DNA from 2 places in the Sporosarcina saromensis genome. Region 1 is predicted to be linked to the other one. Evidence: riboswitches for the same ligand, from Rfam matches in the RefSeq annotation. Region 1 holds a riboswitch; the other holds the start of a gene.

Region 1 (4,509 bases):
GAGCTGTCAACTGGTATTCTTCAATTAGTTCAATTACTTTTTGAACCATTCCATCATAGGGAAAGATGTCCGACTTCAATTCAATATTTATCACGTGTTCTGTTGATTGAAAGACTTCAAGCACTTCTCGTAATGTAGGAATGGTCGTTCCTGTAAATTCGGGAGCGAACCAGCTTCCGAAATCGAAGGTGCGCAATTCTTCTAAAGTGAGGTCTTTTACATAGCCCTTACCATTTGATGTTCGATTAATCTTTTCATCATGGATGACAACCAATTCATGATCTGCTGTCATATGAACGTCAAATTCCACTCCATGAATCGGCAGGGAAGCTGCTTCTTTAAATGCGGGAATTGTATTTTCGGGAAATGTCCCGGAAGCTCCTCTGTGGGCAAAAATGTCCATTGTATTTTCCTCCGACGCTACAGTCGAGTAGCAAGTGTAATATAGATAAAGATTTCAAAGCATCTAAATGGTTGTTCGTTTATGCAATTAAGAAAGGGCGGCGGTTAGCCCGCAGCCCGCTTAGTATGCATGTATTCTGTGTTGAATCAGTTCCAATTATTGTTGTTTTCAATTTCCTTCTTGAGAAGTTCCGCACCTCTAGGGCTGATGAACATGCCATTAGACAAACGTTTATTCTCAGAAGTGATATCACCAGTTACAATACACGCCTCATCGACAACATATTTTCGTAGAATAATCATATCGTCGTCTACAAAAATTTCCATCGGTGCACCTTTCTCCAATTGTAAGGTGCTTCTAAGTTCTTTTGGAATCACAATTCTTCCGAGATGATCAACTTTCCGTACGATACCTAAACTACGCATAATATCCTCCCTGACTTCGTGATAGTTATTATACCAGTATGGATGAGTATACCAGTAAAATAGAAAAAATACAAAAATATGAATATACTTTCTTATCTTTACTTACTTCTACTATTCCACATCTGGAAACTTTAAAACTATTCTATACATCGATTTCTGTTAAAATAGGAAACGTTGTAAAGAAAGGAGAACGATTGTATGTCTGTTTTATTGAAGAAATCGGTGTTTTTTGATTATGTTCAAATTATTATTGGGGCGACTTTTGTCGGCCTTGCATTTAATATATTTTTGTTGCCATCTCGTATTGCAGCGGGTGGGATTTCTGGGGTAAGTACGATATTGTACGAGCTATTCAACTATAATCCGGCTGTTGTCCAATGGATCATTAATATCCCACTAATTGTACTTGGACTTGTGCTTGCAGGAAAAGAATTTAGTGTGAAAACGATTGTTGGTACGTTTTTTGTCCCGTTTGTCATCTTTTTAACGCATGATATTAACTTGTCCGTTGACAACCCTCTACTCAGTTCTATTTATGGTGGGATCATGCTTGGTATTGGGTTAGGAATTGTGTACCGTGGGAATGGCTCGACTGGCGGCACCGCTTTAATTGCACAATTGTTGAAAAAGTATACAGGCATTTCAAGCGGTTTCTCACAATTGATTGTCGATGGAATTGTCGTTGTCACTTCAGCATTTGTATTTAATTTTGAACTCGCTTTATACGCACTCATGGCTATTTATGTTACAAGCAAGGTGATTGACTTCGTGCAATTGCAAACTTCCCCGACGAAGTTAGTGCTCATTATTACCGAACATGAAGATAAAATCCAAGCGGTCATTCAAAATGAGATCGACCGTGGTTTGACGAAAGTAAAATCAACAGGTGGGTTTTCAAACAATGACAAGACGATGATTTTCTGTGTAGTGGAACAATCAGAAGCCGTTTATTTGAAAAAGTTGTTACAAACTGCTGAACCGAGCGCTTTTGTCATATTCCTGAATGCTTCTGAAATTTTGGGGACAGGCTTTTCGAGAGCGAAAGTAAGACTGTAAGAAATAAGTATACAATTCTGTATAAAATGATATAATGGACAACAAATGAATATTTCTTATCAAGAGAAGCTGAGGGATTTGGCCCTGAGAAGCTTCAGCAACCTCTGCTCCGGCAGGAAGGTGCTACCTCCAACAAGATGTTAATCTTGAGAGATAAGAGCGGAGACCGTTAAAAATCCTCGTTCCTATCTTAGGAATGAGGATTTTTTACATGAATAGGGGGAATTTACGTGCCGATTAATATACCTGAACAATTGCCGGCAAGAGAAATGTTGAAAGAAGAAAAAATATTTGTGATGGATGAAGGGAGAGCTACTTCTCAAGATATCCGTCCATTAAACATCATCATTCTCAATTTAATGCCTGAAAAAGAGAAAACTGAACTGCAACTATTGCGGTTATTAGGAAACACACCCTTACAAGTAAATGTATCTTTTTTGAACACCGCTACATATGAATCGAAAAACGTCAGTAAAACGCATTTAGATGCATTTTATACAACGTTTGAGCATGTGAAAAATCGCCGCTATGACGGTCTAATTATTACGGGTGCACCAATTGAGCATCTTGCATTCGAAGACGTAACGTATTGGGATGAACTGCAACAAATCATGGATTGGTCCAACACGAATGTCACATCCGTTTTGCACATATGTTGGGGCGCTCAAGCAGCTCTTTATCACCATTATGGCATTAATAAATTTGAACTCCCAAAGAAGTTGTCGGGTGTATATGAACATACATTGACGGATCCGACGGTAGAGCTTGCGCGTGGCTTCAACGATTTGTTCACCGCTCCTCATTCTCGTTACACATCCGTATCCATTGAAGAAATTGAACAGGACAATCGCCTTCAATTGTTGGCTATATCTGAAGAAGCGGGAGCTTTCATCATACTTTCAAAAGATGGCAAACATATTATGGTGACAGGGCATTTGGAGTATGATGCATGTACGCTTGGTGAAGAGTATGCGCGTGATATTGCAAAAGGCATTGCAATTGATGTTCCGGAAAATTATTTCCCGCACGATGATCCAACGAAGCAACCGTTGAATACATGGCGTTCGCATACGCATTTGTTGTTCTCCAACTGGCTGAACTATTATGTGTATCAAGAGACACCATTTGAATGGAAATAAAAGTAAAGCTAGCATTGGCACATGTTGCTGATGCTGGCTTTTTTGGCTTCAATGAGTTTTTCGAGTCAATAAAAACAGCAATTAAATTAAGATAAAAAGCTTTCAAATTTCTCTACAACTTGCATTCCTATTCGATTACGTATTTCTCTTCTGAATAAGTCCCTCTTTCTGCTGCAAACTAGTGTACAGAGGAGGTAAGAGAACATGGAATTAGAAGGGTTACTGGAATTGAAGTTTTGGGAAATGCTTTTGCGGACGACAACTGCATTTATCATCTTGCTCATTCTTGCAAGGATTATGGGGAAGAAACAAATCTCACAATTGACGTTTTTCCATTATGTGACGGGTATTACGATTGGATCGATTGCTGCCGAGATATCCGTTAATTCAGAAACGCATTTTTATAATGGAAGTATATCCTTAATTTGGTGGGCTTTATTGACGGTTTTTGTGAACTTCTTAACAATCAAATCAAAGAATTTACGAAAGTTGTTAGATGATCAGCCAACAATCCTTATTTTAAAGGGGAAAATTAGTGAACAAGGCATGAAGAAAGCACGTTTTACGTTGAATGACCTGAATATGATGCTTCGAGAACAAGGCATTTTTACTGTGACCGATGTTAACTATGCGATACTTGAAACGAATGGGGAACTGAGTGTATTAAAAAAAGCGAGCCAGGAGCCAGCCACACGAAAAGATGTGAATGCTCCTAGCCCTGAACCAAAATATCTTCCGACTGAGATTATTTCTGACGGAAAGTTAATGAAAGAAAACTTAACCGAACTTCATTTGACAGAAGAATGGTTGTATGCTGAGTTGCAGCATCATGGCATATCGACAGTTGAACAAGTCTTCTATGCTGAAATACTGGGCGATGGCACACTCCATGTCGATGAGCGAACCGGTCAATAAATTACGCAGTCGGCGTGACTTGTAACGTGGCAACTCCAGTAGTAATTGCAGCTTCACTAACAGCTTGTGCAACGGCACTTGCGACACGATCATCAAAAGGATCTGGAATAATATAGTCTTCGTGCAAGTCTTTCTCGTCAATTAAAGATGCAATTGCAACGGTCGCTGCCATTTTCATCTGCTCATTAATATCCGTAGCACGTACGTCCAACGCTCCACGGAAAATTCCAGGAAATGCAAGAACGTTATTTACTTGGTTAGGGAAATCGGATCTGCCTGTTGCAATAATCCGTGCACCGTATTGTTTAGCGCGTGCTGGCATGATTTCAGGATTTGGATTCGCAAGTGCGAAAAGGACTGGCCCTTCATTCATGGAAGCAATCATTTCTTCTGTTAGCAAGTCTGCAACAGAGACACCGATGAAGACATCAGAACCAGCAAGAGCATCCGCCAAACTGCCTTTAACAGCAGTTGGGTTTGTCAGTGCTGCCATCTCATTCTTTATCGGATTCATGCCGTTTGTCCGACCTTCGTAAATTGTTCCTTTTGAATCACATAAAATGATGTCCTT
Region 2 (4,509 bases), 1.4 Mb from region 1:
CACCAACAACTAATTTCGTAGACTCTTCTTTTCCGCCACTTGCATTGTTTTTATCGCTTGTCCCACAAGCTGCTAATGCAAGTACAAGTACTGCTAATAAAATCCCCGCCAAATACTTCTTCATAATTGACTCCCCATTTCTTAGTTGTTTTTTATAATGAACAGGTTTGACCTGACATTCACTTACCGTTTGTCCAACTTGCGGACGATGGCATCACCAATGAATTGAAAGATGAAAACGATGACTAATATTAAAATCGTTGCAACGAGAATGACATCATTCTGACTTCGTTGGAATCCTTGGAAATACGCAAGATTCCCTAACCCGCCAGCACCAATAATACCCGCCATCGCTGTATAGCCGACTAGTGCAATGGCTGTAACGGTTATACCGGAGAACAATGCGGGTTTTGATTCAGGCAATAGTACTTTGAAAATAATCGTACTCGTCTTTGCCCCCATTGACCGTGCAGCTTCCAACACACCTTTATCAATTTCTTGTAAACCGATGAGCACCATACGTGCGTAAAAAGGTGCTGCGCCGATAATGAGTGCAGGCAGTGCGGCGTTCGGACCACGCATCGTGCCGACTAGGAAAATTGTTACCGGCACTAACAAGATGATTAAAATAATGAATGGAATTGAACGGAATATGTTGACGACCGCTCCGGTGATGGCATAAGTCAGTTTGTTCGCCCATAATTGGCCAGGACTTGAAAGGAAGAGCACAATACCGAGCGCGATACCGATCACGAACGTGAAAACGGTTGAAACAGCTGTCATATAGAGTGTTTCGATCGTCGCTTCCCACATCTTATCCCATTTAACATTAGGTAAAAGTGTTTCAATCATGGTCGATCACCTCCGTCTGTACGCCTTCGGAATGAAGGAAGTCAATCGCTTCGTTGACGATTGTTGCATCGCCAATCAATTGCAACAGCAATGTCCCATATGCTCCACCTTTTGTGTGCGAAATGTTCCCTTGCACGATGTTGACGTCGATTCCAAATGTACGAATTAAGTTTGCTAACACCGGTTGCTCTGTTCGTTCACCGACGAATACTAATTTTACGAGCGTTCCAGCTGCATGATCGGATTTTAAATGTTCTAACGCTTGTTCTGTGCCGGTCGGTTCTGTCACTTGAGAGACAAAACGCTTCGTAATTGGCGCTTTTGGTGATTGGAACACATCGAGAACGTTCCCGATTTCCACAACTCGCCCCGCTTCCATGACCGCCACGCGATGACAGATTTTACGGATGACATGCATTTCATGTGTGATTAAAACAATGGTCAAACCAAGTCGCTCGTTAATGCTCGTTAAAAGATCGAGGATGGCATCCGTCGTTTCCGGATCGAGTGCTGAAGTGGCTTCATCACATAGCAATACTTGCGGATCATTTGCTAACGCCCGGGCAATGCCGACCCGTTGTTTTTGTCCGCCTGACAATTGGGATGGGTACGCATTTTCCCGGCCGTTCAAGCCAACTAAATCAATTAATTCTTGGACGCGACGATCTCTTTCATCCTTTTTGAGGCCTGCAATCTCCAATGGAAAAGCGATATTCTCTTTTACAGTCCGCGACCAAAGCAAATTGAAATGCTGGAACACCATACTAATTTTTTGTCTCGCTTCCCGTAACGCTTTTCCACTAATGGTTGCCATTTCATACCCTGCGACATTTACAGATCCCGAGGTAGGTTGTTCTAAACCATTCAATAATCGGATTAGTGTACTTTTCCCTGCACCGCTATACCCAATAATCCCGAAAATTTCACCAGCATGGATGTCTAGATTGACGTTATCAACAGCCGTTATACTATTGTTTCCCGAACCAAATATCTTATTTACACTTTTCAACTCGATCATGTTCAATTCACCTCAATACAATCTTGTCCAAAAAGAATAGCCTTTCTGCAGACAAGCAGAAAGGCCAATACGTTATCGTTTATCTCAACGTTCGTCCGATCTCTCATCTCTCAAAGCATGCGCTTTGCGTGATTTGGCACCATTTCACTTTCGTGACGGTTGCCGGGCTTCATAGGGCACTTCCCTCCACCTCTCTTTATAAGAGCGACATATTCAATTTGCGTTAAATTTATTAGATATACTTATACCATAGAACTTTCAATCATGTCAAACCCATTTTTTCTAAAAGATGCGGGATAGATTGAAAAGCATAGATTTTTTCTCGTACATATCCTTCCTTCTGAATGAGCAGGCAAGGAACACTTTCGATTTCATAATCGACGGCGAGATCTTCGATATAATTCAAGTTTGCCTTTCCAATTGGCAACTCTGGTTTCATCACAGAAATGACCTCCATCATTTTAGACGCAACCGCGCAAGTGCCACACATCGGTGTATATAAATAAAACACGCTTAGCGGGGAATCTTTTTTGCTTTGTTCCCATTGTTCACGTGTCCATGTTTGGATCGTGTTCAGTTCTATCACCTTCAAAGTAAAAATTCAGGATGCACATGAAAACCTTCTGCAAGCAAAATTGCTGCAAGCGTGCGATAAGGGGTCGTCTCGACTTGCCTGTAGACGCGTTCCGTGTATAAATGGAGGGCTTCAGGAAAATCCCTTTTGAATAAAGTTCGTATGCTTTCGCCTGAGTCATCTGCATCGACAAAAACATAAATCTGGTCATCTTCATACGGTGCCAGCAACTCTTCAATGCGGTAAGGGCTCACTGTTCCATTCGTACAAATAATCTCGACTGGCTCTGCCAACACTTTTTTCAATCGCTTCCGGTCCGCTCCACCTTCTACGACAACGACTCTACGAAACTCCATTTCCCTGCCTCCTTAGGCCATTAGAAAAAGCGCCGGAAAGCTCCAGCGCTCTAGTTGTGCTTACTCACCGATTGTCATTTTGTCATAGTCTTCAGCAGACATTAATGCATCAAGTTCCGCTTTGTCAGATGCTTCAACGACGATCATCCAAGCGCCTTCATATGGAGATTCGTTCACCAATTCAGGGCTATCTTCCAATTCTTCGTTCACTTCAAGTACTTTTCCGCTAATTGGCGCATATAGCTCAGAAACCGTTTTAACAGATTCTACGCTACCAAATGGCTCGTCCGCTTTCACTTCGTCTCCAACTTGTGGAAGTTCCACGAATACGATATCGCCAAGTTCAGATTGAGCGAAGTGTGTAATACCAATGCGGTAATTACCGTTTTCGTCTTTAACCCATTCATGTTCTTCTGAATAACGCAAGTCTTTAGGTGTGCTCATCCCATAACCCTCCATACGTTTACATTTATTGATTTCCATTCAATTCTTACATATTTCATGCATAAAGACAAGAAACTTAATCATGCGTTCCATGCGGCTTCAAATTGGGCTTCATTAAAGCCGACCGTCACTGTCGTACCATCTGTTACAAGTGGTCGTTTAATGAGCATTCCATCCGATGCGAGTAACGCGATTTTCTCGTCATCTGACATGTTAGGGAGTTTGTCTTTCAAGTTCAATTCCCTGTATTTCATCCCACTGACATTGAAGAATTTTTTGATGTCTAATCCGGAATTGCTGATCATTTGTTGAAGCGTTTCTTTCGTTGGTGGATTTTCAGCAATGTTGATAGATTCGAAGTTCACATCATTGTTCATTAGCCACTTTTCCGCTTTTTTACACGTTCCACATTTCGGATAGCCGTAATAAGTAATCGTCATCTGCAGCACCTCCACTTTTTCTTTAGTATAACAGAGAAAACACCCAGGCGTGAACTGCCCTGGGTGCAGATGCATCAAACAATATATTTTTCAGCGTCGATTAATTTCACTGACGCTTCACGTTTTTTCGAGATGATGTTGTATGGCGTTGAGCGAGTCAATTTCCGCAATGCCGATAGCATCATCCGTTGGTTGTCGCCTTCTACGGAAGCAAGCAATGTTTCTTTTGCATCTTTTTCAATTGCTTCGAATGCTTCTTGACAGAAAATCTCCGTGTAAAGGATTTTTTGTTGTTCTTTCGCTTCGCCATTTTTCGCGACTGCTTTTTCTGTTCGTAACAGCGCAGACTCCATTGCGAAAATGTTGTTGGCGATGTTCGCAATGTTGACAAGGACTTCCTGTTCCGCTTCAAGCTTCGTGCCGAAACGTTGTGCAGCCATACCCGCAGTCAACAAACCGATCTTCTTCGCGTTCTTCACAAGCACTTTTTCTTGTGCCAATGCTTCGTCGCCGATTTCTTCCGGCATCATCATTAACAACTCTTCTTGCAGGCCTTGTGCTTTTTCGAGTAAAGGCAACTCGCCTTTCATCGCTTTTTTCAAGAATGTGCCTGGCACGATCATCCGGTTAATTTCATTTGTTCCTTCAAAAATCCGGTTAATACGGGAGTCACGGTAAATGCGCTCCACTTCATACTCTTGCATGAAGCCGTATCCGCCGTGAAGTTGAACCGCCTCATCCGCGATATAATCGAGTACTTCGGAACCGACAACTTTGTTGATGGAGCATTCGATTGCATATTCCGCGATGGACGCTGCAACCGCT

What was found. A riboswitch is a leader RNA that binds a small molecule or an ion and turns the genes downstream of it on or off. The one in region 1 is predicted to bind S-adenosylmethionine.
Region 2: another riboswitch for S-adenosylmethionine. It lies ahead of ACVHUV_RS09070 (methionine ABC transporter ATP-binding protein); the one in region 1 lies ahead of metA (homoserine O-acetyltransferase MetA).

What each region holds. Positions count from the first base shown of each region.
Region 1 covers NZ_CM142738.1:3,282,980-3,287,488, reverse strand. Annotated here, with positions in the region: gene ACVHUV_RS16775 (glycerophosphodiester phosphodiesterase) at 1-403, opposite strand, end outside; gene ACVHUV_RS16770 (transcriptional regulator AbrB family protein) at 550-828, opposite strand; gene ACVHUV_RS16765 (YitT family protein) at 1,027-1,884, shown strand; SAM riboswitch class I at 1,938-2,044, shown strand; gene metA (homoserine O-acetyltransferase MetA) at 2,115-3,023, shown strand; gene ACVHUV_RS16755 (DUF421 domain-containing protein) at 3,228-3,938, shown strand; gene ACVHUV_RS16750 (NAD(P)-dependent malic enzyme) at 3,940-4,509, opposite strand, start outside.
Region 2 covers NZ_CM142738.1:1,834,115-1,838,623, reverse strand. Annotated here, with positions in the region: gene ACVHUV_RS09080 (MetQ/NlpA family ABC transporter substrate-binding protein) at 1-124, opposite strand, end outside; gene ACVHUV_RS09075 (methionine ABC transporter permease) at 184-852, opposite strand; gene ACVHUV_RS09070 (methionine ABC transporter ATP-binding protein) at 845-1,870, opposite strand; SAM riboswitch class I at 1,971-2,075, opposite strand; gene ACVHUV_RS09065 (thioredoxin family protein) at 2,133-2,456, opposite strand; gene ACVHUV_RS09060 (toprim domain-containing protein) at 2,459-2,800, opposite strand; gene gcvH (glycine cleavage system protein GcvH) at 2,861-3,244, opposite strand; gene ACVHUV_RS09050 (arsenate reductase family protein) at 3,325-3,684, opposite strand; gene ACVHUV_RS09045 (acyl-CoA dehydrogenase FadE) at 3,759-4,509, opposite strand, start outside.